Regions from separate parts of the Stutzerimonas stutzeri genome, predicted to be linked through region 1. Evidence: predicted binding sites of a transcription regulator. Region 1 holds the regulator's gene; each other region holds the start of a gene.
The links. The regulator FliA, encoded in region 1, starts transcription of late flagellar genes. The targets are predictions, from matches to a motif close to CTAAAGTTTNNNNNNNNNNNGCCGNTAA.
Positions count from the first base shown of each region.

Region 1 (7,486 bases):
GTGTCGGACAACGCTGCATGATCTGCCGCACCGCCGTGATGCCATCCATCATTGGCATCTCGTAGTCCATGGTCACGACATCTGGCTTGAGCGCCAGCACCTGATCGATCGCCTCACGTCCGTTTGTGGCGGTGCCGACGACCTGGATATTGGAATCAGAGGATAGGATTTCCGAGACGCGCCGGCGAAAGAAGCCGGAATCGTCGACGACCAGGACCTTGACTGCCATACATCACTCCTAGCGGCAGCGCGCCCTTCTGTGGGCAGCGCTGCCTGACTGAATCAAATCCGGCGTGCGTACCGCTTGAGCATGCTCGGAACATCGAGAATCAGAGCGATGCGGCCATCGCCGGTGATGGTTGCGCCGGACATCCCGGGCGTACCTTGCAGCATCTTGCCCAGCGGCTTGATGACCACCTCCTCCTGACCCACCAGCTGATCGACGACAAAGCCGATGCTCTGGTTGCCGACACTGAGGATGACCACGTGACCTTCACGCTGCTCTTCCTGAGACGCATCGTGGATCAGCCAGCGCTTGAGGTAGAACAGAGGCAGTGCCTTGTCGCGCACTATCACCACTTCCTGGCCGTCCACTACGTTGGTGCGCGAAAGATCGAGGTGGAAAATCTCGTTGACGTTGACCAGCGGGAAGGCGAAGGCCTGATTGCCGAGCATGACCATCAGGGTCGGCATGATTGCCAACGTCAGAGGCACCTTGATCACCACCTTCGAGCCTTGGCCCTTGGTGGAGAATACGTTGACGGTACCGTTGAGCTGGGAAATCTTGGTCTTGACGACGTCCATGCCGACACCGCGGCCAGACACGTCGGAAATCTCGGTCTTGGTCGAGAAACCAGGCGCGAAGATCAGGTTGTAACATTCCAGATCGCTCAGGCGATCCGCTGCGTCCTTCTCCAGCATGCCTTTTTCGACCGCTTTGGCGCGCAGGATATTGGCGTCCATCCCCTTGCCGTCATCACTGATGATCAGCAGGATGTGATCGCCTTCCTGTTCGGCGGACAGCACGACCCGACCGGTGCGCGGCTTGCCAGCGGCTTCGCGCTCTTCAGGCATTTCGATGCCATGGTCGACCGCGTTGCGCACCAAGTGCACCAGCGGGTCGGCAAGCGCCTCGACGAGGTTCTTGTCGAGGTCGGTTTCTTCACCGACCAGCTCGAGATTGATCTCTTTCTTCAGGCTGCGCGCCAGATCACGGACCAATCGCGGGAAACGGCCGAAAACCTTCTTGATCGGCTGCATGCGGGTCTTCATCACCGCGCTCTGCAGGTCGGCAGTTACCACGTCGAGGTTGGACACAGCCTTGGCCATGGCCTCGTCGCCGCTGTTGGAGCCCAGGCGTACCAGACGGTTACGCACCAGCACCAGCTCACCAACCATGTTCATGATTTCATCGAGGCGCGCAGTATCGACGCGCACCGTCGTTTCGGCTTCGGCTGGCGGTTTCTCAGCCGGCGCCGCAACGGCAGGCTTGCTGACCGCTGCCGCCTTAGCTGGAGCTGCAGCGCGAGCGGGCTCTGGCTTGGGCGTCGGCTTGACTGGTGCAGGCGCCGCGGGTTCGACAGCTGCCACATCGGCAGCGGCAGGCTCGAACTTGCCTTTGCCGTGCAGCTGATCGAGCAAGGCTTCGAACTCGTCGTCGGTGATCTCGTCACCGGCCTTCGCTGGCGCCGCGCTTACTGGCGCAGCGGCCGGAGCGGCTTCGAACTTGCCTTTGCCATGGAGCTGATCGAGCAGCGCCTCGAACTCGTCATCGGTAATTTCATTACTGACCGGCGCGGCGACCGCGTCCGGCTCGGTGGGTGTCGTCGCGTCTGCTGCGGCAGCGAACTGGCCTTTACCATGCAACTGATCGAGCAGCGACTCGAACTCGTCGTCGGTAATCTCGTCCGTTACCGGAGCGTGTTCGGCCTCGGCTGCTGCCGGCACGCTGGCGGGCGACTGAATGGCATCGAGCAGCTGTTCGAACTCGGTATCGACAGCTTCGGCCTCGGCAGGGATCTGAGCCTCGACCGGCGCCGCCGGAGGATTGGCGGCAGCCGGCTCAGCCAGACGCGCTAGAGCAGCGAGCAGCTCACGTGAGGCTGGAGTCGGTTCGACGCGCTCGCGAACCTGGCTGAACATTTCGTTCACGGCATCGAGTGCCTGCAGAACGACATCCATCAGTTCGGAATCGACGCGACGCTCACCCTTGCGCAGGATGTCGAAGACGTTTTCGGCGATATGGCAGCACTCCACAAGCTCATGAAGCTGAAGGAAGCCTGCACCGCCCTTGACCGTATGGAACCCGCGAAAAATCGCATTGAGCAACCCCGTGTCATCAGGGCTGCTTTCCAGCTCCACGAGTTGCTCGGACAATAGTTCGAGAATCTCGCCGGCCTCTACCAGGAAGTCCTGGAGGATTTCTTCATCGGCGTCGAAGCTCATATTCACTTCCCCTAAAAGCCCAGGCTTGAAAGCAGATCATCGACATCGTCCTGGCCGGAAACGACATCTTCACGCATATCGGCATGCATCTGCGGACCTTCACCCTTGGAAGGTTCTTTTTCTTGTTTTTGCTTTTCCTGCTCGGCGCGCATCGCTTCGCGGTCGTGCTGGATTCCAGCCACACGATCAACCTGCCCTGCCATCAACACAAGATTGAGCAGGTTGCTTTCGAGTTCGGTGATGAGACGAGTCACCCGCTTGATCACTTGACCGGTCAGGTCCTGGAAATCCTGCGCCAGCATGATTTCACTGAGGTTCTGTGACAGCTGTGAGCCATCGTTCATGCTGCGCTGGAGATAGTGGTCGATGCGCTTGACCAGGTCGCGGAACTGCTCGGCGTTCATTTCGCGGCGCATGAAGCGCTGCCAATCAGCCGTCAGGCTCTGCGCCTCATAGCTCACGTAGTTCACCAGCGGAGCGGACTCCTCCACCAGGTCCATGGTGCGATTGGCGGCCTTCTCGGTCATCTCAACCACATAGGACAGCCGATCGGTCGCGTCGGTAATCGGTGACGGATCGCCTCCGGTCGCGCATGTATCCATCTCGAGCTTGACGATGGCGTTGTGCAGCTCACGCGTGAGCTTGCCAACCTCCAGGTAGATCCCGTGATTGCGCACCTGATTGAGTTCGTTGAACATCTGCGTCGCTTCATCGAAGCGGCCCTGTTGCAGACTTTCGATCAACTTGGGTGCATGAGTCTTCAGAGTCGCTTCGAACTCTGCCAGGCTTTGGTCTGCTTGCGTCATAGTGCCCTCGCGGCGTTGCTGCTTCAGCCGTTGACGCGCTCGAAGATCTTCTCGATCTTCTCCTTGAGCACCTGGGCAGTGAAAGGCTTGACCACATAGCCATTAACCCCGGCCTGTGCCGCTTCGATGATCTGATCGCGCTTGGCTTCGGCCGTCACCATCAGTACCGGTAGGTTCTTGAGGCGTTCGTCGGCGCGCACGGTGCGCAGCAGATCGATACCGCTCATGCCCGGCATGTTCCAGTCAGTGACCAGGAAGTCGAAGTTGCCGCTCTTGAGCATCGGCAGTGCGGTAGTGCCGTCATCCGCCTCGGCGGTGTTGGTGAACCCCAGATCACGCAGGAGGTTCTTGATGATTCGTCTCATCGTCGAGAAGTCATCGACGATGAGGATTTTCATGTTCTTGTCCAAGTCGACCTCCGTAAGTCCCAAAATGCCTCAGCAAACCGAGCACGTCATACCGCAAACAATCGTCAATTGGCGCGCCATTCACCGAGACGTGCACGCAACCGCGCAGCACACTGGCTATGCAACTGGCTCACGCGCGACTCGCTGACCCCCAGCACCTGCCCAATTTCCTTCAAATTCAGTTCTTCGTCGTAGTACAGCGACAGCACCAGCTTTTCACGCTCGGGCAGGTTCGCAATAGCATCGGCCAAAGCCTGCTGAAAGCGCTCATCCTCAAGGTCACGAAAGGGCTCCGGGTGGGTACTGGCGGCGTCATCCTCGAACTCGCCGTGCTCACCCTCCTGCAGCAGATCGTCAAAGCTGAACAGGCGACTGCCTAAGGTGTCGCCGAGAATGCCGTAATACTCATCGAGACTTAGCTTAAGTTCGGCCGCAACTTCATGATCTTTAGCGTCGCGCCCGGTTTTCGCCTCGATAGTACGAATTGCCTCGCTGACCATGCGCGAATTGCGGTGCACGGAGCGTGGCGCCCAGTCACCCTTTCGCACTTCGTCCAGCATCGTGCCGCGGATGCGGATACCCGCATAGGTCTCGAAACTGGCACCTTTGCCGGCGTCGTATTTCTTCGCTGCTTCCAGCAGTCCGATCATTCCAGCCTGAATCAGATCGTCTACCTGCACGCTGGCAGGCAGACGCGCCAAAAGGTGGTAAGCGATTCGCTTGACCAACGGCGCGTACTGATCGATCAGGCGGTACTGCGCATCCTTTGCCTGAGCCTTGCTGTAATACATAGCGGATCCGGCACCTGTCATTCGTGGCTTTGAGAAGCGGGGCTTATGAGCCGCTCTACGAAGAATTCGAGATGACCACGCGGCGTCGCGGGCAGTGGCCAGGTATCAATCTTCTGCGCGATAGCCTTGAACGCCAACGAGCATTTCGAACGCGGGTACGCCTCATAAACCGCACGCTGCTTCTGTACTGCCTTGCGCACCGCCTCGTCGTACGGCACGGCGCCCACGTACTGCAGCGCCACATCGAGAAACCGTTCAGTAACTTTGGTCAACTTGGCGAACAGGTTGCGACCTTCCTGCGGCGCATGCGCCATGTTCGCCAGCACGCGGAAGCGGCTGATTCCATAGTCGCGGTTAAGCAGCTTGATAAGAGCATAGGCGTCGGTGATCGAAGTGGGCTCATCGGTAACGACCAGCAACACCTCGTGCGCAGCCCGTACGAAACTGACCACCGAATCGCCAATGCCAGCCGCAGTGTCAATGATTAGCACGTCGAGCTCGTCGCCCAGATCGCTGAATGCTTGAATCAGACCCGCGTGCTGCAGCGATGAAAGCTGCACCATACTCTGCGTGCCCGAAGCGGCCGGCACCACACGGATGCCGCCTGGCCCCTGGATCAGCACATCGCGCAGATCACACTCGCCGGCAATGACGTCGGCCAAGGTGCGCTTGGTGGTCAACCCCAGCAGAACGTCGACGTTGGCCAAACCGAGATCGGCGTCGAGCAGCACTACACGCCGACCCAGATCGGCCAGCGCGAGCGAAAGATTGACCGACACGTTGGTCTTGCCGACGCCACCCTTGCCGCCGGTCACCGCAATCACCTGTACGGGATGCATACCCATGTTCACACGCCTATATCTTGCTGGGGCCTTGCGGCCGTCGATGCGCCCGCATGGCACGCATCTGATTCATTCAGGTACCGCTGTCGCAACTTCATCCGGCCCGCCTTGACGAACCGTTGTACAACCCGGCGAACATATCGGCCATGGTTTCCTCGCTCGGTTCCTCACCGGACTGCAAACTCACCGCACGACTGACCAGTTGGTGACTGCGTGGAAGGTGCAGGTCATCCGGAATCCGGGGCCCGTCGGCGAGGTACGCTATCGGCAAATGCTGGCTGATCGTGAGCCCGAGCACATCACCGAGGCTGCCGGCCTCATCCAACTTGGTCAGGATACAGCCGGCCAGGCCGCAGCGACGATAGTTGTGCCACGCCGCCTTGAGCACCTGGCTCTGACTGGTCGCGGCCAGCACCAGATAATTCTTCGATTTCACACCACGATCCGACAACGCTTCGAGCTGCATGCGCAGCGTCGGATCGCTGGCAGGCAGGCCGGCCGTATCGATGAGGATCACCCGCTTGCGTGCCAGCGGAGCCAGCGTCTTGCTCAACGACTGGCTCGGGTCGATCTGCACGACCGGTACATCGAGAATGCGGCCCAGGGTCTTGAGTTGCTCCTGTGCGCCGATCCGATAATTGTCCATGCTGACCAGCGCGATGTTTTGCGCGCCGTATTTCAATACGTAGCGTGCAGCGAGCTTAGCCAGCGTCGTGGTCTTGCCGACACCTGCCGGGCCTACCAGGGCGATCACGCCACCCTCTTCCAGCGGTTCGTTCTTGCTTACCTTGATTGCCTGAGCCAGGTAGGCCAACACCATCCGCCAAGCCTGGCGAGGCTCGTTGATCCCGGCAACCTTTTCCAACAGGCTACGCGATAGCTCGGCCGGCAAGCCCAGCCGTTGCAGGCGACGCCAAAGGCCGGCCTGCTGCGGACGGCGGCTTTGTTCCTGCCCCCAGGCAATCGAGCCGAGCTGGACTTCGATCAGCTCACGCAGACCGTGCAGTTCCGACTGCATCGCCTCGATCGCACGTGTGTCGACCGCGCCAGCAGCTTCGGCCACAGGCACAGGCTGCGGCTTACTCGCCGCGGCAGCGGGCTTCTCGTCAACCAGTTGACGATCCTGCATCTTCGCGCGAGGTGCAGCGCTCAGCTCAGCATGGGCATTGGCGAGGCGAGCCTGGGTCTTGCGCAGCTCGGCTTCCAGCGCCGGGTTGGGCTTGTTGGCGGCCGGAGCGGACTGCATCGGGTAATCGAGCACGGCAGTCAGCTCGACGCCGCCGGCCACCCGGCGATTGCCAATGATCACGGCATCGGCGCCCAGCTCGTCACGCACCATTTTCATGGCGATGCGCATATCGGCGGCGAAGAAACGTTTGACCTGCATGGCCTGTACCCTCGGTTAATTCTGACCCACCGTCGAAACGATGGTGACCTGCTTGTTGTCCGGTATTTCCTGATAGGCCAGAACATGAATGTTCGGCACCGCCAGACGCGCGAATCTCGACAGCATCGCCCGAACCGGGCCGGCTACCAGCAAAACTGCAGGCTTGCCGAGCATTTCTTGACGCTGTGCCGCTTCTATCAGAGACCTTTGCAACTTTTCGGCCATTCCCGGTTCCAGCAAGATGCCATCTTCCGAACCCTGACCAGCCTTCTGCAAGCTGTTGAGCAAGATCTGTTCCAACCGAGGTTCCAAGGTGATTACAGGCAGCTCCGGCTCTAGTCCCACAACGTTTTGCACGATTGCTCTCGACAGCGCGACGCGTACCGCGGCCACCATCGCGGCGGGATCTTGACTCTTGGCCGCGACGTTGGCGATGGCTTCAGCGATGGTGCGAATGTCGCGCACCGGGACCTGTTCCTGCAGCAATGCCTGGAGCACCTTGAGCAAAGTCGACAGCGAGACCATTCCAGGCACCAGCTCTTCCGCCAGCTTGGGTGAGCTCTTGGCCAGCAACTGCAACAGCTGCTGGACTTCTTCGTGACCCAGCAGCTCATGGGCGTGCTTGTGCAGGACCTGGTTGAGATGCGTAGCGACCACGGTGCTGGCGTCAACCACCGTGTACCCCAGCGATTGAGCTTGATCGCGCTGGCTCGCCTCGATCCAGACAGCCTCCAGGCCGAACGCCGGATCCCTGGCGGTGATGCCGTTCAAAGGCCCAAACACCTGCCCCGGGTTGATCGCCAGCTCC
Region 1 is NZ_CP139348.1:1,780,068-1,787,553, reverse strand. It holds gene SM130_RS08235 (protein-glutamate methylesterase/protein-glutamine glutaminase) at 1-229, opposite strand, end outside; gene SM130_RS08230 (chemotaxis protein CheA) at 283-2,445, opposite strand; gene SM130_RS08225 (protein phosphatase CheZ) at 2,457-3,251, opposite strand; gene SM130_RS08220 (chemotaxis response regulator CheY) at 3,275-3,649, opposite strand; gene fliA (RNA polymerase sigma factor FliA) at 3,724-4,449, opposite strand; gene fleN (flagellar synthesis regulator FleN) at 4,467-5,294, opposite strand; gene flhF (flagellar biosynthesis protein FlhF) at 5,386-6,678, opposite strand; gene flhA (flagellar biosynthesis protein FlhA) at 6,694-7,486, opposite strand, start outside.

Region 2 (7,486 bases), 1.0 Mb from region 1:
TTCCAACCCACGCATCGGCCTGGTGGCCGGCTCGGGCGGTGCTTCGACCATCAACCAGATGGAAGCTATCGACATCCTGCGCGAAAAGGGCGTCAAACGCATCGGCCCATACCGCGTACCGCGCACCATGAGCAGCACCGTTTCCGCCTGCCTGGCCACGCCGTTCCGCATCAAGGGCATCAACTACTCCATCGCTTCGGCCTGCGCCACCAGCGCGCATTGCATCGGCCATGCCATGGAACAGATCCAGATGGGCAAGCAGGACGTGGTCTTTGCCGGTGGTGGTGAGGAAGAGCATTGGAGCCAGAGCTGCCTGTTCGACGCCATGGGTGCGCTGTCCAGCCAGTACAACGGAACGCCGGAAAAAGCCTCCCGCGCCTACGACGCCAAGCGTGACGGTTTCGTCATCGCCGGCGGTGGCGGCATGGTGGTAGTCGAAGAGCTGGAGCATGCGCTCAAGCGCGGCGCCAAGATCTATGCAGAAATCGTCGGCTACGGCGCCACTTCCGACGGCTACGACATGGTCGCACCGAGCGGTGAAGGCGCGCTGCGCTGCATGCAGCAGGCGATGTCCACCGTCGATACCACCATCGACTATCTCAACACCCATGGCACCTCCACCCCGGTGGGCGATGTGGCCGAGATCAAGGCCGTGCGCAACATGTTCGGCGACAAGATCCCGACCATCAGTTCGACCAAGAGCCTGTCTGGTCACTCGCTGGGGGCCGCTGGCGTCCACGAAGCGATCTATTCGATGCTGATGATGGAAGGCAACTTCATTGCTGGCTCGGCCAACATCGAAGAGCTGGATCCGGAAGTTGCCGACATGCCGATTCTTCGCGAAACCCGCGAGAACGTGCAGCTCGACACCGTGATGAGCAACAGCTTCGGCTTCGGTGGCACCAACTCGACTCTGGTGCTGCGCCGCTACAAGGCGTGAGTCAGGTCAGCGACACATGAAAACGGCGCCCTCGGGCGCCGTTTTCGTTTCCGCATCAAGGCCGATCAGGCGTGTTGTTCATCGCTCGCATCGATATCGCCATGGGCGATACACGAGGCAGCGGTAAAGAGCACATCGGTGGAAGAATTGAGCGCTGTTTCAGCCGAGTCCTGCACTACGCCGATTATGAAGCCCACCGCCACCACCTGCATCGCCAGGTCGTTGGAGATACCGAAAAGGCTGCACGCCAGCGGAATGAGCAATAGCGAACCACCGGCGACACCCGAAGCGCCACAGGCACAGACCGCGGCGAGCAGGCTCAGCAACACGGCTGTGGCAACATCGACCTGAATCCCAAGGGTATTTACCGCCGCCAACGTAAGCACGGTAATGGTAATCGCCGCCCCACCCATATTGATCGTGGCGCCCAGCGGGATGGACACCGAATAGGTGTCCTTGTGCAAACCGAGACGCTGGCAGAGCTGCATGTTCACCGGAATGTTGGCGGCAGAGCTGCGAGTGAAGAATGCGGTGATACCGCTTTCGCGCAGGCAGGTGAACACCAGCGGATATGGATTGCGGCGAATCTGCCAGAAGACGATCAACGGATTCATCACCAGAGCCATGAACAGCATGGCACCGACCAGCACCAGCAGGAGCCGCACGTAGCCCAGCAGCACATCGAAGCCCGATTCAGCCAAGGTGCCAGCCACCAGGCCGAACACACCAAGCGGGGCGAAACGGATCACGATCTTGACGATCAGCGTGACGCCATCGGACAAATCACTGATGAGCCGTCGAGTACTGTCCTGCGCATGGCGAAAGGCAAAACCCAGGCCGATTGCCCAGGCCAGGATGCCGATGAAGTTGCCGTTGAGCAGCGCCCGCACCGGGTTGTCGGCGATGTTGAACAACAGCGTCTGCAACACCGCGGCCACGCCCGAAGGCGGCGTGACATCGGCCACGCCGCCTACCAAGGTAAGCGAGGTGGGAAACATGAAGCTCGCCAGCACCGCGACGGCGGAAGCACTCAGCGTGCCGAGCGCGTAAAGCAGGATGATTGGTCGGATGTGGGTTGGCTGCCCGCGCTTGTGGTTGGCTAGAGAAGACGTTACCAGCACGAACACCAAGATCGGTGCCACCGCTTTGAGCGCCTGCACGAATAGATCGCCGAGCAGCGCCAACGACTTCGCCGCAGCAGGCAGAAACAGGGCAAGCAGAGCCCCGGCGACCAGTCCAACGACGATCTGGGCAACGAGGCTGGTACGACTGATGAAGCGGATGAATCGAGGCATATCGGACATAGGCGCGTCTCGCAGCTAGGAAGGAACGACCCAAGAATGGCCATTCCTGCCATGGAAAAACGCGGGATGGTACGCCGCTAGCCCGCCCATGCCCAGCGTTCTACTGTCACGGGCGGCCAAAAGCGGATCGCCGCCGGCAGCAGGCGCCGTTGCGGCGCCCCTACGAACATCAGACCTGGAAGCGCGCCACGAGATTGTTCAGGTCGATTGCCAGCCGCGCCAACTCCTGACTGGCCGCGCTGGTCTGATTGGCACCCGCCGAAGACTGCAGCGACAGATCGCGAATATTGACCAGGTTGCGATCCACCTCGCGGGCGACCTGCGCCTGCTCCTCCGACGCGCTGGCAATCACCAGGTTGCGCTCGCTGATCTGGCTGATCGCGCTGGCGATGCCATCAAGCGCCTCCCCGGCGGCGCGCGCGAGTTCCAGTGTGGTCCTGGCGCGCTCGTTGCTCAGCTGCATCGCGTGCACGGCTTTGTCGGTCCCCAGATGCACGTCGCCAATCATCTGTTCGATCTCCTGGGTCGACTGCTGGGTGCGATGCGCCAGTGCACGGACTTCATCTGCCACCACGGCGAAACCACGCCCCGCATCCCCGGCCCGCGCCGCCTCGATCGCAGCATTGAGGGCAAGGAGATTGGTCTGTTCGGCGATCGAACGAATCACATCCAGCACCTTGCTGATATCGCGCACCTGACCGGCGAGGCGCTCGACCTCGGTGGCCGTCTGGGTGACGTCATCAGCCAGCATTCCGATCGAGTCGACAGTGCGGATTACCTGCTGACGCCCGTGTTGCGCCGTTTCATCGGACTCTCGGGACGCTTCAGATGTAGCCACCGCATTACGTGCCACTTCGTCCACGGCAGTGGTCATTTCATTCACCGCGGTCGCGGCCTGCTCGATTTCGTGATTCTGCTGGTGCAGGCCGCGGGTGGAGTCTTCGGTTACCGCGTTGAGCTCTTCCGCCGCAGAGGCGAGCTGTCGCGACGAATCGCTGATCGACTGGATGGTACTGCGAAGATTGCCCTGCATGGTTTTGAGCGAATTCAGCAGTTGCGCAGGTTCGTCGCTACCCTGGACGTCGAGCGTCTGCGTCAGGTCGCCTTGGGCGACTACCCTGGCCAGTTCCACGGCCTGGTGTAGAGGCCCGACAATACTGCGGGTCAGCACCGTAGCCAAAGCCACGGTCGCTCCCGCGACGATGACCATTGCCAGAATCACGCCATCGAATGCCGTCTCGGCTACCTCGCCGGAAATATCGGCTGCTTCCATGGCGCGATCACGGTTGAATTCCACCAGGGCACGAATGGCTGCCGACGCGTTGCCTGCATGCTGATTGAGTTCACCTCGCGTCAGGGCGATGGCATCCGCATCACGCCCCTGCCCCGCCAGCTCGACGATCTGTCGCTGAATATTCTCGTACTGGTTGAACGATTGCTCAAAGCTCGCCAGTTTGCCGCGTCCCTCAGGGCTCAGGATCAGCCCATCCAAGGTCTTGCGACTCTCGGCCAGGCGCGCCTTGAGTGAGCCGATGGCGGAGACGGCGTCACGCAATTCTGCAGGGTCATCGGTTATGAGCATGCGCAAGGTGGTTGCTCGCAGGCTCATGAATTCATCGTTCACCTGGCCAAGCTGAATGATGCTGGGCAGCCAGCGACTGTCGACCTCTCGCGCCTCTTTTTGCATGGCAGAGATTTCGTATAAGGCGAATCCGCCCAAGAGAAATACCAGCAGCGCGACGATGCCGAAACCTACGCCAGCACGCATTGCAATTTTCATATTCCTGACCATCTAGAACCTCCAACGTCCATTGATAACCATCCTATCGGCGTGGAAATTCCGAACTTGAAAAACGAAAATAAGAAAATGACTTATCAGTCACAGCTCTAGCACGGGCCCTACAAGCACACGAGTGTTACCTGGAAACATCAGCGCATAATCAAAAAAAAGCCCCGGCAAGCGGGGCTTTTTCTGGTTTTGGTAGTCAGACGCGGAAACGCGTCACCAACGCATTGAGGTCTACCGCGAGCCGCGCCAGCTCCTGGCTTGCCGCACTGGTCTGGTTGGCGCCTGCCGAGGATTGCAGCGACAGGTCACGGATATTGACGAGATTCCGATCCACTTCGCGGGCAACCTGAGCCTGCTCCTCCGAAGCGCTGGCAATGACCAGATTCCGTTCACTGATCTGACTGATTGCGCCGGTGATGCCATCGAGTGCATCGCCTGCAGCCCGGGCCATATCCAGAGTGGTACGGGCCCGCTCGTTGCTGATGTGCATGGCACTTACAGCCTTGTCGGTACCCTGATGGACGCTGCTGATCATCTGCTCGATTTCTGCAGTGGATTGCTGAGTACGGTGCGCCAGGGCCCGGACCTCGTCAGCCACGACAGCAAAACCGCGCCCAGCATCGCCTGCTCGGGCCGCTTCTATCGCCGCGTTCAGCGCCAGCAGATTGGTCTGTTCGGCGATGGAGCGAATCACTTCGAGTACCTTGCTGATATCCCTTACCTGCCCGGCCAGGTGCTCCACCTCGCCAGCGGTATTGGTGACGTTGCTGGCCAGCAGATTGATCGACTCGACCGTCTGCATGACTTGTTCGCGCCCACGCAGCGCAGTGTCACTGGACTCCTGAGAAGCCTCGGACGTGGCGACGGCATTGCGCGCCACCTCGTCGACCGCGGCAGTCATCTGATTGACGGCAGCAGCTGCCTGCTCGATCTCATGGTTCTGCTGGTGCAAGCCGCGCGTCGAATCCTCGGTTACGGCATTGAGTTCTTCAGCTGCCGAAGCAAGCTGATTGGATGATTCGGCGATGCCTTGGATTGTCCCGCGCAAACTACCTTGCATGGTTTTGAGCGCGTTCAACAGACGCGCCGGCTCATCCTTGCCTTCTACAATGAAATCAACAGTCAGGTCGCCAGCAGCGATGCGCTCGGCCACCGAGACCGCCAGGCCCAGCGGGCCTACAACGCTGCGCGTGAACATCCAGGCAAGCAGCACGGTGAACGCGGCGGCCAGGACGACAGTCGCCACAACCCACGCAAAACCGGTATCGAATTGCATCGATGCACGATCAGCTGCGTTGCCTGCCTCCGTGCTGTTGATACGCTGAAGCTCGTTAAGGGCAGCCGTAACGTTGTCCGCGTGCTCATTGATTGCGCCATTGGTGATCGCCACAGCCTGTGACTGCTCGCCACGACCAACGTGTTCAGTGATGCGCTGCTGCATCGGCAGGTACTGCTCGAAGGCCTGTTTGAAGCGTTGATAGCCCGCCTTCTCTTCCGCGGTAGTCAGCAGCTTGGCGTACTGAGTGTCGCGCTCGAGTACTTCAGATCGCAGCTGGGTTAGACGCTGCGCCGTGCTTTGCAGGATTTGCGGGTCCTCGGCCAATGTCATGCGCAAGGTGAGCGCCCTAATGCGCATTACCGCGATGTTCAGCTCACTGACAGCCATGATGCTTGGCAGCCAATTCTGGTCGATTTCCTTGTTTTCCTTACGCATGTTGGTCATTTGGTTCAACGCGAACAGACCAAGAAACAAGACGAGCAAACCGATCAGGCCAAAGCCAAGGGCGGAACGTTTACCGATAGTGAGGGTGCGAATAGCCATGGGACTACCTTCTCCATGAAATAATGAAACGGCGCCACAACCGTGACCTGCTTCATTATCGGAAGGCTTCCCCGTCACTTTAATATTGGCGCCAACTTTTCGTCTCACCCCAAGGCGCTCACTGACAAACGGTCCGACTGGCCATCAGTCCCTTCAGAATGGCCACTAGTGGCCGGTTACATGGAAGGTTCGCTCGGTCAGCAAGCGATCCCCCTGAAAGACCATCAAGCGCCACTCGCCCGGCACCATCTCATGGGGCTCGGTAAATTCGAATGCCATGACATCTGCTTCAGCTCCCGGCATCAGGCTTTGAACGACCTCGAATTTGTCATGACGCTTGCCATCAGGGGTCACGACACCCGGCGTCAGGTAAAGCAGGGTCAACGGCGTATCACCCTCGCGCTTTCCCACGAGGCGGTAGCGCATGCCAAACTTGCTACCAAGCCGCGCAGGCACGTCTGCAGTCTGACGAATAGATTGATCGCGGCGGCTCAAAACACGTTCTCCGGGCTCGAATTCCTTTTTGGCAGTTTCGAAGACTCCGTATTCGATGTCCCCGACTATCTCCACCTGCGCTTGCGCCGCGGAAACGCTCAGTCCCAGCACCAACACCGCTAGCGTCCAACGAGAAAACGACATGACCTGCTCCGACATATTTGAAGCAGGCAGGTTATGACGTGACGATTACAGGCTCATGACGATCAGCGCAGGTCAGCCTGCCGTTTGCGGGGCAGCAGGGCAAGAAAGTTGTCGCGCGCGACACCCTGTGCCACAGCCTCCGGCAATGCATCGAGAAAAGGTGCGAAGGCATGCATGCCAGTAGCGAGATTGTCGAAACGACCGACCACATCGGAGCCGATCACGAAGCGCGTGGGATGGCGCTCCACCAGCTCGACCCACTTCGGATCCGGGCGCTCGTTTTCGTCCAGCAAGTACGGCTTGAGCATGGTCCAGGACAGATCGATATACAGGTTCGGATAGTCATCCAGCAGACGACTGACCGTCTCGTGCAGAAACGTCAGTTTCTCCTGATGCCGATGCAGTTCCATGCTGGTTCCCGCATGCGCCCAGATGAAGCGCGTATGCGGATGATTGCGCAGCGGCTCTTCCAGCTCGACGAGGTACAGCGGGTTGCGCTCGCGCTTGGAGGTGATGTTGGAATGCAGCATCACCGGAAGATCGAACTCGGCGGCAAGGTGATAGACCCTGGCCAGCGCCTCGTTGTTGGCCCGCGGCGTATCACCTTCGGTCAGCGCAGTGACGTCGTCGTGGCGGGTAAAGATTTCACCCAGGCCCTGCCAGAGGCCTGGATGCAGCTCTAGCATCCGGCGAATATGCGCATCGGCATTTTTGTCATTCGGGTTGAAGCCGGACAGAAAGGGATGGAAGCGCTTGCGCTGCCGTTCATCCAGCTCCTCCAGTGCCGCTGCGACCAGCACATCGGTCGCGCTGTACCAGTACACCGGTGCATCGTCACCGGCGTAATAACGCGGGCGCTTGGGCTCGTTTTCGTGCCACTTCTTCGCAACAGGAATGCCACTGATCATCACATGGTCGATGCTGCCGGCGTCCATCGCCGCCAGCAGCTTCTGCATGCCATCGGTTTCCTGGAAGAAGTCGACATAGTGCAG
Region 2 is NZ_CP139348.1:2,829,942-2,837,427, forward strand. It holds gene fabB (beta-ketoacyl-ACP synthase I) at 1-940, shown strand, start outside; gene sstT (serine/threonine transporter SstT) at 1,006-2,244, opposite strand; gene SM130_RS12745 (methyl-accepting chemotaxis protein) at 2,414-4,024, opposite strand; gene SM130_RS12750 (methyl-accepting chemotaxis protein) at 4,230-5,855, opposite strand; gene SM130_RS12755 (DUF3859 domain-containing protein) at 6,021-6,494, opposite strand; gene SM130_RS12760 (amidohydrolase family protein) at 6,557-7,486, opposite strand, start outside.
Region 2: the regulator FliA is predicted to act here: its motif matches at 4,068-4,095, upstream of SM130_RS12745 (methyl-accepting chemotaxis protein).

Region 3 (7,486 bases), 2.1 Mb from region 1:
CTCATCCACCAGCTGATCGACGCCCTTGCGCGTCTTGACGAAAACCAGGACCTGGCCCCAGCGCTTCTCTGCCAGCAGATGCAGGAACAGCTCGGACTTGCGCTTCTTGTCCACCGGCACCAGCCATTGCTTGACCGTCTTCGCCGCGGCGTTGCGCGGGCTGACCTCGACCGACAGCGGATCGCGCAGCAGCTCGCGGGCCATCTGCCGGATCGGCTCGGAGAAGGTCGCGGAGAACAGCAGGGTCTGGCGCTTTTTCGGCAGGGCAGAGAACAGCGCGTCCAGCTCCTCGGCAAAGCCCAGATCAAGCATGCGGTCGGCCTCATCGAGCACCAGCGCCTGCAGCTGGTTGAAGCCCACCGCGTTCTGCCGGTAGAGATCGAGCAAACGGCCAGGGGTAGCCACCAACACGTCGATGCCCTTGCGCAGCGCCATCATCTGCGGATTGATGCTGACCCCGCCGTACACCGCGTAGGTACGCAGCGGCAGGTTCTGCCCATAGACGCGAAAGCTCTCGTGGACCTGCTCAGCCAGCTCGCGGGTCGGCACCAGCACCAGCGCGCGCACCGAATTGCTCGCCACCTGGGCGCCGTGCATGGTCAGGCGTTGCAGCAACGGCAGGGCGAAACCTGCGGTCTTGCCGGTGCCGGTCTGCGCCGCCGCCATCAGATCGCGGCCCTTGAGCACGGCGGGAATCGCTTCAGCCTGGACCGGCGTCGGCTTGCGGTAGTCGAGGGTTTCCAGGGTCCGCAGCAGCGGATCGATCAGGCCCAGAGAGGCGAAGGTCATGGCAGGCTCGCAGCGCCGTTTCGGCGGGATGAAAAAGGGCGGATTCTAGCAGCAGCCCAGCCATATCGGCTCGCCGGCCGACGCAGGCACGTCAGCTGCCTGTGCGCTGTCACAGTTTCACACGGTGCAATGCTGGCGGCAGGCCAGGCGCTGCCGCAGGATAGGCGCGGCGCCTGCGGCGTCAAACATTCACCTTCACGGAGACATCGATGGAAGCGCTGCTCGCCCACGGCCCCTTTGCCGAGTTCGCCCTGTTGCTGATCATCTCGGCGGTGATCGGAGCGATTGCCGTGAGCCTGCGCCAGCCGTTGCTGATTTCCTACATCGTGGTGGGCATCCTGCTTGGCCCGGCGCTGTTCGGCCCGGTAAATGCCGCCGACCAGATCCATCTGCTGGCCGAAGTCGGCGTCGCCGTGCTGCTGTTCGTGGTCGGGCTCAAACTCGACCTCGCCCACATCCGCAACATCGGCCCGGTGGCACTGGCCACAGGGCTCGGACAGCTGGCCTTCACCATCATCTTCGGCTTCGCACTGACCCTGCTGATGGGCAAGAGCGCGATGGAGGCGATCTACATCGCCGTGGCGCTGACCTTTTCCAGCACCATCATCATCGTCAAGCTGCTCTCGGACAAACACGAGCTGGATTCGCTGCACGGGCGCATAGCGGTCGGCTTTCTGATCGTCCAGGACCTGGCCGTGGTGCTGGCGATGATGACCATGAGCGCCCTGCGCGGCGCCGGCGATGCTGGCTGGGCCGAGGTCTCCGGCTCGCTGTTGTTGCGTCTGGCTGGCGCCGCCATTCTGATGTACGTGCTGATGCGCTACGTGCTGCCGACCCTGGTCAGTCGCATGGCGCGCTCTCAGGAGCTGTTGCTGATCTTCGCCATCGCCTGGGGCACAGGGCTGGCGGCGCTGGGCGATTACAGTGGCTTCAGCAAGGAAGCCGGGGCCTTCGTCGCCGGTTTCTCGCTGGCCTCGACGGCCTATCGCGAGGCGATGAACGCACGGCTGACCGGCATCCGCGACTTCATGCTGCTGTTCTTCTTCATCGATCTGGGCGGCAAGCTGGATTTCTCCACGCTCGGCGACGAGATCCTGCCGGCCGTCGTCTTGGCCTTGTTCGTACTGATCGGCAACCCGCTGATCGTGATGGCGATCATGGGCTACATGGGCTATCGCAAGCGCACCGGTTTTCTCGCCGGGCTGACGGTGGCGCAGATCAGCGAGTTCTCGATTGTCTTCGTCGCCATGGGCATCACCCTCGGCCATGTCGGGCCAGAGGCGCTGGGGCTGACCACGCTGGTCGGCCTGGCGACCATCATGCTCTCAACCTACATGATCCTGTTCTCGCAACCGCTGTACGAGAGACTGGAACCCTGGCTTGGACTGTTCGAGCGCAAGCGTCCCTACCGCGAACTGGAAGTCGAGGCCCAGGGCAGGCCGCAGGGTCATCCACGCATCATCGTCTTCGGCCTTGGCCGCTACGGTTCGCGACTGCTACAGCAATTGGCGGCGGCGCGGATGCCGGTGCTCGGTGTGGATTTCGACCCGGAAGCCGTGCGCAACCTGCGGCGCAGCAGGCTGCCGGTGCGCTTCGGCGACGGCGAGGACCCCAGCTTTCTCGAATCGCTGCCGCTGCAGCATGCCGAATGGGTGGTCACCAGCTTCCCGCAGTGGGAGGCCAACCGCGCCTTCCTCCATGCGCTCAAGCATGCCGGCTTCAACGGCAAGATTGCCGGCGTGGTACGCGATGACCAGCATGGCGAGGCGCTGGGTGCTGCCGGCGTCGCCCGCGTATTGAACCCGTTTACCGACGCAGCGGATTTCGCCGCGCGCAGCCTGATCGAGGAGCTCGCCTCCGGCCCCATGCCGCCTGATGCCGTCAAGGATGGCTGACGCTACCCGCACGCAGCGCCGTTCGAGTCGGCCAGACAAGCGGGCTACAGCCATTGGCCGCCCGGCCGCTAACCTGTTGTCAGCCCGGCCCCAATCGAGTGCGCCCATGAGTTCACGTAACACCAGCGACAACCCTGCTCCAGAAAGCTACGCCTGCCACGGCGCCAGCGAACACGGCGCCTGCCCAAGCTGCGCCAGCGGCGAGCGTCTGGGCTTTGGCTTCAGCTACGCCTTTCAACCGATCATCGACCTGCGCAACCGTGAGATTTTCGCTCACGAAGCCCTCGTGCGCGGCCAAGGCGGCGAGCCGGCACTCACCGTGCTGTCGCAAGTCAATGAGGACAATCGCTTTCGCTTCGACCAAGCCGGACGGGTCAAGGCAATCAAGACGGCATCCAAACTGGGCATGCAGAGCAAGCTGTCGATCAATTTCATGCCCAACGCGATCTACCGCCCCGAGCTGTGCATCCGCTCGACGCTGGAAGCCGCCCGCGCGCATGACTTTCCCGTCGACCGGATCATCTTCGAGACCGTCGAAGGCGAGCGCATCAGCGATGGCAAGTGGTTGACCGAGGTGTTCCGCGAGTACCAGCGCATCGGCTTTCTCACCGCCATCGACGACTTCGGTGCGGGCTTCGCCGGCCTCAACCTGCTGGCCGACTTCCAGCCGGACATCATCAAGCTGGACATGGACCTGATCCGCGGCATCGACCAGAGCCGCACCCGCCAGGCCATCGTCAGGGCGACGGTGGGCATGTGCGAAGAACTGGGTATTCAGGTGATTGGCGAGGGTGTCGAAACCGCCGGCGAATGCAGCGCCCTCTTCGATCTGGGCATTCATCTGATGCAGGGCTATCTGTTCAGCCGGCCGCTGTTCGAAGCCTGCGGCCAGGCGGAACAGCTTACCTGGCCACAATGAGCGCCGCGGTCAGCGCAGCAGCTTGAGCAGCTCCTGCGCCGCCGCTTCCGATGAGGCCGGGTTCTGCCCGGTCACCAACAGGCCGTCGACCTGCGCATAAGGCGCCCAGTCCGCACCCTTGCTGTACTGGCCGCCACGCTCGCGCAAACGGTCTTCGAGCAGGAACGGCACTACGTCGGTAAGCTCCACAGCCGCCTCCTCGCCGTTGGTGAAGCCGGTAACGCGCTTGCCCTTGAGCAGATACTCTCCATCCTTGCCGCGCACTTCGGTCAATGCCGCCGGCGCGTGGCACACAGCAGCCACAGGCTTGTCGGCCCGGACGAACGATTCGATCAGCGCGATGGAGGTCGGGTTGTCCACCAGATCCCACATCGGCCCGTGGCCGCCCGGGTAGAACACCGCATCGAAATCCTCGACCGAGACCTGATCCAGCCGGTAAGTATTGGCCAGTAGCGTCTGCGCTTCGCCATCGCCATTGAAGCGTTCGGTGGCCTCGGTCTGGGCGTCGGGCTCGTCGCTTTTCGGGTCGAGCGGCGGTTCGCCACCCTCGGGTGAGGCCAGCACTACCTGCGCACCGGCATCCATGAAGACGTAATACGGCGCGGCAAATTCCTCCAGCCAGAAGCCGGTCTGTTTGCCGGTGTCACCCAGCTGGTCGTGGGACGTGAGCACGATGAGAATTTTCATGGAGCCTCCTTGGGGTTGCGCGACGTGAACAGTTCAGACTGCCATCACAGGCACATTGCTCAGTTGCCAACTCGCATCCATGAAAAAGGGCGCCGAAGCGCCCTTTGCAAAGCCTGATACCGATCAGATACGGAAGCTGTCCACCAGCTGCTTGAGGCGGCGTGCCTGCTGGTCCAGGTCACCGCAGGCCTGCAGCGTCGATTGCAGGTTTTCCACACCCTGCTGGTTCAGCGTGTTGATCTCGGTGATGTCCATGTTCAGCGACTCGATCACCGCGGTCTGCTCCTCGGTGGCGGCGGCCACCGACTGGTTCATGCCGTCGATCTCGCCGATGCGCTGGGTCACCTCGCCAAGGCGCTCGCCGGCGCGGTCGGCGATGGACACGCTGGATTCGCTCTGTCGCTGGCTTTCGGTCATGGTCTGCACCGAGGCGCCGGCGCCGACTTGCAGCTGCTCGATCATCTGCTGGATTTCCTGTGCCGAACTCTGCGTGCGGTGCGCCAGGTTGCGCACCTCATCGGCGACCACGGCGAAACCGCGGCCCGCTTCGCCAGCCCGCGCCGCTTCGATGGCGGCATTCAGCGCCAGCAGGTTGGTCTGCTCGGAGATGCCCTTGATCACTTCGAGAATCTGGCCGATGTCCACCGTCTTGGCGTTGAGCGCTTCGATCTGCGCACAGGACGCACTGATCTTCGCCGAAAGATCACGCATCGCGGCGATGTTCTGCTCGACCACCTGGCGACCGTCTTCGGCCTGATGCCGTGCACCGCTGGCCTGCTGCGAGGCATCTGCTGCGTTGCGCGCAATCTCCTGCGCGGCGGCGCCGAGTTCGTTGATTGCCGCGGCGACACTGTTGGTGCGGCTGGCCTGCTCGTCGGAGTTGGTCATTGAGGAGTTGGACGCTGCCAGCACCCGCGCGGCGACCTCATTGACCTGCTGAGTGGCGGAAGACACTTCGCGAATGGAGGTATGGATACGCTCGACGAAGCGGTTGAAGGCCGAGGCCAGTTCGCCGAACTCGTCTTTCGACTGCACAGCAAGGCGACGAGTCAGATCGCCCTCGCCTTCAGCGATGTTGGCCATGGCACGGCCCATATCGGTAAGGGGGCGCATCAGCACGCGCATCAGCATGCCGAGCAGCAGCAGAATTACCACCACCGCGATCAACGCAGCGACGACCGCGGAGGTACGGAAACTGTCCAGCGCCTTGTAGGCGGCGGCCTTGTCCAGGGAAATGCCCACGTACCAGGTCACCGAGGGCAGGCCCTGCACACGGCTGAAACTGAGAATGCGGGTCTGCCCGTCCAGATCGACTTCGGTGTAGTTGGCATCCAGCGAAGGGGTGTGCCCAGGGAACAGCTCGCTGAGCGACTTCATCACCTTGTTGCTGTCCGGGTGGACCAGGATCTTGCCATCGCCGCTGACCAGGAAGGCATGGCCCATGCCGTTGAAGTCCAGTGCGTTGATGATCTCAACCAGTACCTTGAGCCCCAGATCGCCGCCGACGACGCCAATGTTCCGACCGTTCTGCTGCACCGGGGTGGCGATGGATATGACCAGCGCGCCGCTCGCCGCATCCACATAGGGTTCGGTCAGCGTCGAACCGCTGGCGGCTATCGCGTCCTTGTACCAAGGACGCGCGCGCGGATCGTAGTCGGCGGGCATCTCTTCGGCAGGCCGCATGAGGAAGCTGCCATCCTGCCCACCGAGGTAACTGAACATGAAGGTCGAAGCCAGCGCCTTCTGCTCGAGCAGCTCGGCTACGCGCGCATCGGCGTCGTCGCTGCCGATGCTCTGCGCGGCGCTTTCCACCAGCAGGATACGGCCGGACAACCAGTTCTGGATGTTGTGCGCGGTGACGTCGCCCATCTCATCGAGGTAGCTGTCGAGATTGTCGCGAATGGCGTTGCGCTGCAGATAATCGTTGAACAGGGTGAACAACGAGAAGGTCGCGATCACGATCAGCGATGCGGCCAGAAGAATCTTGTGGCTGAACTTGAGACTGTTGGGCATGGCAGCGTGTCCGGATCGGTTCGGGCAAGCGAGCATCCCTGTTCCGTGCGCCTCCCTGGCTGTCACCCTAAATTGTCGGCCACGTCCAGCAGAACTTTACGCGCAGATGACGACGATCAAGCGGGGGATCGTCTTTCCGACCAGAGACAAGCGTGGCGCCGCTTACGGGCGCCACGCTCATCCAATCAACGTCCGGCCAGCGCCGGCACCACCCGTGGCCGCAGCAGCTCCCCGATCACGGTGAGCGCTCCGATGGCACCGGCGATCCAGTACCAACGCTGCAGCGGGTCGAAACCCAACCAGCCGAGGGCGTGCAGGAACACCATCAGGATCAGCACCGGGCACACGTAACGCACCATGAACAGCCACAGCGCGTAGCCCAGCGGCGGCAGGTTCAGCTCGTCGCGCATGATGTCGCTGCGCAGCGCGTAGCCAGCCAGCAGCACAGTAAGTATCCCGCCCAGCGGCATCATCCAGCGCGAAGTCAGGTAATCCAGCCAGTCGAAGAAGTTCTTACCCATCGGCGTCCAGCCGGACAGCACGTTGAACGAGAGCATCGCCAGCATGCTGATCACCAGCAGCACAGAGCCCGAAACCATCGCCGCTTTAAGGCGCGAAATACCGTACTTCTCGTTGAGGTAGGCGACGGTGGCTTCGATCATCGAGATCGCCGAGGTCAATGCGGCAATGGACACCATGGCGAAAAACAGCACGCCGAACGCGGTGCCGAACGGCATTTGCTGGAAGGCCAGCGGCAGGCTCATGAAGATCAAACCTGGGCCGGCGGTCGGGTCCATGCCGTTGGCAAAGATGATCGGGAAGATCGCCAGCCCGGCCATCAGCGCGACGCAAGTGTCGGCGAGCGCAACCATGAACGTGGTGCGGGCGATGGACTGGTCGTCCGGGATATACGAGCCATAGGTAAGGATCGCGCCAGCCGCCAGGCTCAGCGTGAAGAACGCATGACCAAGGGCGGCCAGTAACGCTTCACCGGTGATCTTCGAGGTGTCGAAGCTGAACAGGAAGGCGAAGCCCTGATCGAAGCCGCCGCTGGTGTAGGCGTAGCCGACCAGGATCAGCAGCATCACGGCCAGACCCGGCATCATCCAGCGCACCGCATTCTCGATGCCCTTCTGCACGCCCTTGGCGACGATCCACAGCGTCAACAATGCCACTAGCAAGC
Region 3 is NZ_CP139348.1:3,878,930-3,886,415, forward strand. It holds gene SM130_RS17900 (DEAD/DEAH box helicase) at 1-789, opposite strand, end outside; gene SM130_RS17905 (cation:proton antiporter) at 999-2,684, shown strand; gene SM130_RS17910 (EAL domain-containing protein) at 2,791-3,603, shown strand; gene SM130_RS17915 (type 1 glutamine amidotransferase domain-containing protein) at 3,613-4,290, opposite strand; gene SM130_RS17920 (methyl-accepting chemotaxis protein) at 4,414-6,303, opposite strand; gene SM130_RS17925 (sodium-dependent transporter) at 6,489-7,486, opposite strand, start outside.
Region 3: the regulator FliA is predicted to act here: its motif matches at 6,376-6,403, upstream of SM130_RS17920 (methyl-accepting chemotaxis protein).

Region 4 (7,486 bases), 1.2 Mb from region 1:
TAATGCGTGCTCGATGCATTGTGTTGTTTTAGCGAATGTTTGCAGCGCCGCATCTGAAATGGGCGCGCCGTTCCGGTCGGCGATCACCAGCATCAGGACTCGCCCCTCGACGCCGAGGGAGCGCAGTAGCAAATGTTCCCCAGCGAATAACGCCTTCAGGCTGCCCGGCAGCAGCGCGGAAAACTGTGCCATGTTTGCCGGTTGCAGACGAAGTTGGGCAGGTTTTTCCAGCAGGCGGCGCACGATCTGGCTCTGCTCGGCGGCCAGGGTCAGGCGCGCGGCATCGTGCGGCAGACCGGCGCACTGCTGGGCAACGAGGCGATTCTGTTTGCGGTCGACCAGCATCACCAGCACGCGCTGCATGCCGGCGCAAGTGAGCGCCAGGGTGGCACAGGCGGTCAGCTGCAGCACGTTGCTGAATGGAGTTGGCTCGGTGAGCAGCCGGCGGCAGTGCTCGCGCCATCCGGCAAGATCAGCTTCGCTCGCGGTGTCGGTTGCTGCTAGCGGTTTCTCCCTCAGTGTCTGAAAGAGAGTGCCGGTCGGCCACAGCAGGCCCTGAGCCGGATGCCAGAGATCGGTAGGTCCGCACTCGCGCGCACTGATGGCCGCCTGCTGATGCACCATCTGCTGCAGGTCGCCCAGCGACACCTGCAGATACAGCCCGGCCAGGCGTTGCCAGCGCAGGCTGTGCACGCCGCTCCAGCTATGGTGGGAGGACAGGGCCAGGCCGTTGGCCAGGACGATCGTATTGCTGGGGAGCGTCAGCCAGCGCCGCAGATCGGGATCGGCATCGAGCATCTGTTGCTGGTGCAGCGGGTGCTCATTATCGCGAGCGATGTGCAGGGCCTTGATCAGTCGACGTCGATCCCCGCTTAGCAGCCGGTAACCCTGAATGATCCAGTCCGGCAGGCGCCAGTGTTCGGCGAGCTTGAGGCACAGCTCCAGCAAGGGAACGCCGAGAAGCTCCCGTTCGACGCGACTGGCCGGCTCTCCCCTGACCAGCACGCGCTGCTCCCAGCAATCGAGCAGGTGCGGATAAGCGCCGACCAGTGCCCAGGCAGGCGTGAGGAACAGCAGGCTGCCCCAGTGGATGTCTTGCCAGAGGCGGGCCAGGCGCGCGGCGAAAAGCCCGTTGGCCTGCTGGCTAGCGTGTCGACTGATGAGCACAAGTTGGCGCAGCGGCAACGGAATTTCGTGTGCTTCTAAGGCGGGGATACGAGCGAGCAGCGCTTCTGCGCGCTTGAGGCCTATACGACTGAGCGCAACCTCCAGGCTTTCCGCCGGTTGGCCATCGCCGATATCGCGGTTGGCTTCCTGTATGAAGCGCAGGGCCAGAACCGGGCTGGTCTGGATCAGCTCGGCAATCTGTCGCATCGACTTGCCGCTGTCGCGTAGCGCCAGGCGCACTTTGCCGTGAACCGAGGCGAAAGCGGGCAGGGGAGCATCGTCGAGAGCCTTGATCCAGGCGGGTATCGTGCGTGGCAACGGAGGTGTCGTGGTCATGGCCGAACTAGCTTTTCATCGGGATGGCCTTTAGTCTGGCGCAAAAGTTCCGATAACCAGAACAATTCTTCCAACATTCCTTCTGCAAGGTCGTCTGGCGGCGATTGGCGGCAGCTGTTGCCCGCGGTCCTGACGGCTCGTAACCAGGTTCTAGACGTACCTCCTATGGTCAAAATTATCGGGATTATCGTCGTGTTCGCCAGTGTGCTGGGCGGATTCGTGCTCTCGGGCGGCAAGATCGGCGCGCTCATACATCCGTTCGAGGTGATGATCATCGGTGGCGCAGCGCTGGGTGGCTTTCTACAGGCCAACCCGGGCAGCACCACTATGCTGGTGTTCAAGAAGTCGCTGAAAATGTTCAGCACGCGCTTTACCCACGCCTATTACCTGGAAGTGCTCAGCCTGCTCTACTCGATCCTCAACAAGAGCCGTCGTGAAGGAATGATGGCCATCGAGGCTGACTTGGAAGATCCCGCCGCGAGCCCGCTGTTCAGCAAGTACCCCGGGTTTCTGCAGGACGAGCGAATGACTGCCTTCACCTGCGATTACCTGCGCATCATGTCATCGGGCAACATGGCGCCCCACGAGCTCGAAGGCTTGTTCGATATGGAGCTGAACAGCCTGAAGGAAGAGCTCGATCATCCTGCGCACGCGGTCAGCAAGGTGGCGGACGGCCTGCCGGCGATGGGTATCGTCGCGGCGGTGCTGGGTATCGTGATCACCATGTCGATCCTGGCCGAAGCAGACAACGCGATGATCGGCTACAAAGTGGGCTCGGCACTGGTGGGGACCTTCCTTGGGATTCTGGCCTCCTACGGTTTCTTCGGCCCGCTGGCCTCGGCCTTGGAGCACGACGCCAAGGAAGAGCTGAACGTTTACGAGGCAATCAAGGCGACGCTGGTCGCCTCGGCCTCCGGCATGCCGCCGACCTTGGCCGTCGAGTTCGGGCGCAAGGTTCTTTATCCGGCGCACCGCCCGAGCTTTGCCGAGCTCGAGCAAGCCATGCGCGGCGCGTAAAGGCTCGCCATGGACAATACTCAACCGATCATCGTCAAGCGGGTCAAGAAGGTCGCTGCCGGCCATCATGGTGGTGCCTGGAAGATCGCTTTTGCTGACTTCGCCACGGCAATGATGGCGTTCTTTCTGGTGATGTGGCTGATGAGTTCGGCCACGCCGGAACAGAAGAAACTCATTTCCGGCTACTTTCAGGACCCGATCGGCTTCACCGAGAGTGCCAGCCCGCACGTCATCGATTTGGGCGGCACGCCAACGCCCTCCCCGGATCGCACGCTCAATCAGGAGCTGGAGCCGGCGCAGAAGGAAGCGCAGATTGACAGCGAGCAGGCCGAGACTTTTGCCGAGCAACTGGAGCGCGAGCGTCTCGATCTCGTACTGCAAGAGCTGCAGAACAAAGTTGACGAGAGCCCTGAGCTGCAGAAGTTCAAGGACCAGATCCTCTTCGAAATCACCCAGGACGGCCTGCGCATCCAGATCATGGATGCCGCGAATCGGCCAATGTTTGCCCTCGGCAGCGCGCAGCTGCAGCCGTACTTCGAAGACATCCTGCTGGCACTGGTGGATACCATCGCGGCGGTGCCGAACAAGATCAGCGTAAGCGGGCATACGGATGCCAAGCCGTTTTCCGGCCGTGGCGACTTTGGCAACTGGGAGCTCTCGGCGGGCCGCGCCAATGCGGCCCGGCGTACATTGGTCATCGGCGGCTACCCGGAGGATCAGATCGCCCGGGTGGTGGGCTACGCCTCATCGGCGTTGTTCGACCGCCAAGACCCGCTCAATCCGGTCAACCGTCGAATCGATATTCTCGTACTGACCAAGAAGGCGCAGCGTTCTATCGAGGGCGAGCAACCCGATGCGGCCGGACGACCTGATGCCGAAGGCGCTGTGCCTGCAGTCGAAGACCCGCTGCAAGCGCCAGAACTACGCGAGCGGCTGAATATCTTCGAAGACGGCGTGCTGCAGTTCAGTCAGCCTGGGGCTCGCTAAGCGCCCGACTTCAATATTCGGGCTCTGGCAGGCTGCTGAGTATGTGCCGATAGCTGGCCATGCGTTGCGGCTGGATGCGTCCGTCTTCCAGTGCCTGGAGCAGCGCGCAACCGGGTTCGCGATCATGCTTGCAGTCGCGGAAGCGGCAATGGCCGAGCAAATCTTGGAATTCGATGAAGCCCGCTTCGACATCGTCTCGACTGACATGGCCGAGGCCGAATTCGCGGATGCCGGGCGAGTCGATCAGCTCACCTCCACCGGGAAAGTGGAAAAGCCGTGCCGTGGTGGTGGTATGGGTGCCCTTGCCGGTCAACTCCGACAGCGCGCCGACGCGGGTATCGACGCCCGGCAGCAGGCTGTTCACCAGCGAGGATTTGCCCACCCCGGATTGCCCGACAAAAACACTGACATGCCCGTCGAGTCGTGCCTTGAGCGCATCCATGCCGCCGCCACCGTGGGCAGAGACTTCCAGCAAGGGATAATTCAGCTGCCGATAGACGTCCAGCAGGCGGTTCAGCGCTGCCTCGTTGTCCGCGTCGATCAGGTCGGCCTTGTTCAGCAGCAGCAGCGGAGTGATACCGGCGTGCTCGGCGGCGACCAGGTAGCGGTCGATCAGGTTGGCATGGGGCTCGGGTAGCGGGGCGAAGACGATGACGATCAGGTCGACATTCGCCGCCACCGGCTTGAGCTGGCCGCGGGTGTCCGGTCGGCAGAGTTCCGAGTGTCGCGGCAGTTGCGCGACGATGACGCCAATGCCCTGGTTGCCAGGGCGCCAGACCACGCGATCCCCGGTGACCAGCGCTGGCAGGTTGGCGCGTAGGTGGCAGCGGAACACCTGTCCGCTCTGCTCGCCCTCCAGCGCTTCGACCTCGACCTGCACACCGAAATGCGCAATCACCAGCCCGGTCTGCTCCGGGCCAAGGTCGCCGCCTTCGAGTTCTTCCAATGCACGGCTTTCGCGGCGCGAAGCGCGGGCGGCGCGCTCTTCCTGAATTTTCTCGATGCGCCAGTTCTGCCGGCGGTTGAGTTGGCGTTTGGCCATGAATTCGGTTGTCTCTGAGATTGATGAGCGAGTCTAGCACGCTGCAACACGGCCACTTAGGCCTGTATGGCGTTGAAGTCGGAGGGTTAGACTGGCGCTTCATCACCTGTTGATTGTCGGTCATGCCCGTCTCTGTCCTTACTCGCTTGCCGATCCTGCGTGCGCTGCTGGCCCAGTTGCTGGCGCTGCTGGTTGTCTGGCTGCTGTTGCTTGGCCTGGCCGGCATGCTCGGCGTACGCCCGAGTCTTGTCGTTGTCGCACTGGCGCAGGGTTGTCTGGCTGCGCTGATCGGAGCCCGGCTCGGGCTATCGGTCTGGTGGCTGGCAATCAACCTGATGTTCGTCCCTGGCTTGGTTTTGCTGCGCGATCTGGATGTGCCAGGCTGGATTCCGCTGGGCGCGTTCTCGTTATTGCTGCTGCTGAACTGGAACGCCTTCACCGAGCGGGTGCCGCTCTACCTGACCGGTCGTGAAGCCGAGCGCCGGTTGCGCAGCCGGCTGGCCGCGCTGCCGACTGACTTCCGCTATATCGATCTGGGCAGCGGGCTGGCAGGTTCCTTGTCACGTCTGGCGCGAGACTTTCCGGCGGCACAGTTCATCGGCGTGGAAACCGCGCCGCTGACCTTCGGGCTGTCCTGGTTGCGCTGTCTGCCGCGACGTAACTGCCATATCCGTCTGCTCAGTCTATGGCGTGTCGATCTCGGCGAGTACGACGTGGTCTATTGCTTCCTTTCGCCGGCGCCCATGCCGGCCTTGTGGAACAAGGCGCGCACCGAGATGCGCCCCGGCGCGCTGTTGATCAGCAACAGCTTCGCGGTGCCAGGGGTCGAGCCCTTCGAAGTGCTGCAGCTCGATGATTGGCGCAGTTCGCGGCTGCTGATCTGGTACCCAGGCAGTACGGCACCTGACGGCGTCGATACGAGCGGCTAAACTGCGCCGCACAGCCAAGGAGCCCGCCATGCAGAACCCGCAAAATTTGATCTGGATCGACCTGGAAATGACCGGTCTGGACCCGGATACCGACGTCATCATCGAGATGGCGACCATCGTTACCGACAGTCAGCTCAACGTGCTCGCCGAAGGGCCGGTGATCGCGGTGCACCAGAGCGACGAAACGCTGGCGCGCATGGATGAGTGGAATACCCGCCAGCATGGCGGCTCGGGTCTGACTCAACGGGTGCGTGAGAGCAAGATTTCCACTGCAGAGGCCGAGCAAATGACTTTGGCCTTTCTGGAGCAATGGGTACCCAAGGGTAAGTCGCCCATCTGCGGCAACAGCATCTGCCAGGACCGGCGCTTCCTCTACCGACGGATGCCGAAGCTGGAAGCGTATTTTCACTACCGCAACCTGGACGTGTCGACACTCAAGGAGCTGGCGGTACGCTGGGCGCCGCAGATCATGGAAGGCTTCAACAAGAGTGGCACTCACCTGGCGCTCGACGACATTCGTGACTCTATCGCCGAGCTGCGCCATTACCGCGAGCATTTCATCAAGGTCTGAAAGGCGGCGTTAACGCCTGACGCGCTTGCTGATCGTAGGGTGGATCACGCTTCGCCGACCCACCGGCGAGGCCAGGTGGGTGTAAAAAGCGACATCCACCCTACGTCACTGATGATCATCGTGAGAGCGATGCCGCAGCGTCGTCCATCCAGTAGTCAAGCGGCGCCTTTTGGCGAGGCGCCGACAGTTATTTCCCCAACTTGCGCAGCTCGTCCGATTCGACGATGCGTACGCCTTCGCCTTCTTCCAGTGCCAGTCGCCATAGCGCGCGAGCCAGCGTGCACGTTTCGATACCGTGGTACTTGCCTGGCAGCAATTGCGATAGCGGAGCGGCGATGCGTTCACTAAGCCGTGGCTCCAGGCGTGGACCAATCAGCTGCGACGGTCGCGCAATGGTCAGCTGCGGCCAGTCCTGTTGCTGCAGCGCCGCTTCCATTTCGCCTTTGACCTTGAGGTAGAAGATCGAGCTGTCCGGGTTGGCGCCCAGTGAGCTGATCACCAGCAAATGGCGGGCGCCCATCTCCTTGGCCCGCCGGGCGAAGGCCAATACCAGGTCGTGGTCGATGGCGCGGAACGCATCCTGCGTGCCGGCCTGCTTGAGCGTGCTGCCCAGGCAGCAAAATGCTGTATCGATCTCGCCGCTGAGGGTGGGCAGCAAGGTCAGCAGCTCATCGATCGGGTTGTCCAGGCGCTGATGGGCGGCCAGCGGCCTGCGCGTGGGCGCCAGCACACGTTCGACGGTGGGTTCGTTGAGCAGGCGATCGAGCAGGTGCTCGCCAGTCAGTCCGGTGGCGCCGGCAAGCAAAATACGCTGGGGCGTCAAATACATGGTCTTGCTCCTGTGGCGATCATTGGGTGGCACGCCGCTGCTGCAGTTCCTGCCAGCGTTGGACGACCGGTTCAGGCGCCCACAGCTGCGGTTCCGATGCTTGATAGTCGTCGGCCTGCTCGCGTTCGGCAACCTTTGCCGTGGCCAGCGTGAAGGCCTGCACGATATCGTCGGTTTCCTGCAGCGCTTCGGCGAACAGCGCGCGGCCGAAGTAGGTGAAGTCGCTCTGCTCGGAGCAGCCGAAGGAGACCCGATCAGCGCGAGCGGCGGTCATGATCAGGGTGTGCTCATTCTTCAATGGCTCGATGAAACCACCGGAATAGCAGGCCGAAATGACCAAAACGGTGTTGCGCCCGGCGAGTGGCGCGAGCAGTTGCGCCAGATCGGCTGCGGGCAAGTCGTCCAGCGAGAGGCGTGGCTGGTTCAGCACCAGTTCGTGATCGGCCGAACCGTGGCTGGTGAAATAGAGAAATATCAGATCCTCCTCGCCGCTGCGTTCGGCTAGCGCGCGAATCGCCCGGGCCAGGTTTTCCCGAGTCGCCAGCGGGCGGTCGGTCAGATGGTCACGATGGTTGACCAGGCTGAGCTGGCCGTGGGCGGCGAAGCGC
Region 4 is NZ_CP139348.1:543,320-550,805, forward strand. It holds gene SM130_RS02350 (HDOD domain-containing protein) at 1-1,503, opposite strand, end outside; gene motA (flagellar motor stator protein MotA) at 1,669-2,520, shown strand; gene motB (flagellar motor protein MotB) at 2,530-3,507, shown strand; gene rsgA (small ribosomal subunit biogenesis GTPase RsgA) at 3,518-4,549, opposite strand; gene SM130_RS02370 (trans-aconitate methyltransferase) at 4,672-5,478, shown strand; gene orn (oligoribonuclease) at 5,507-6,049, shown strand; gene SM130_RS02380 (oxidoreductase) at 6,237-6,878, opposite strand; gene SM130_RS02385 (C13 family peptidase) at 6,898-7,486, opposite strand, start outside.
Region 4: the regulator FliA is predicted to act here: its motif matches at 1,532-1,559, upstream of motA (flagellar motor stator protein MotA).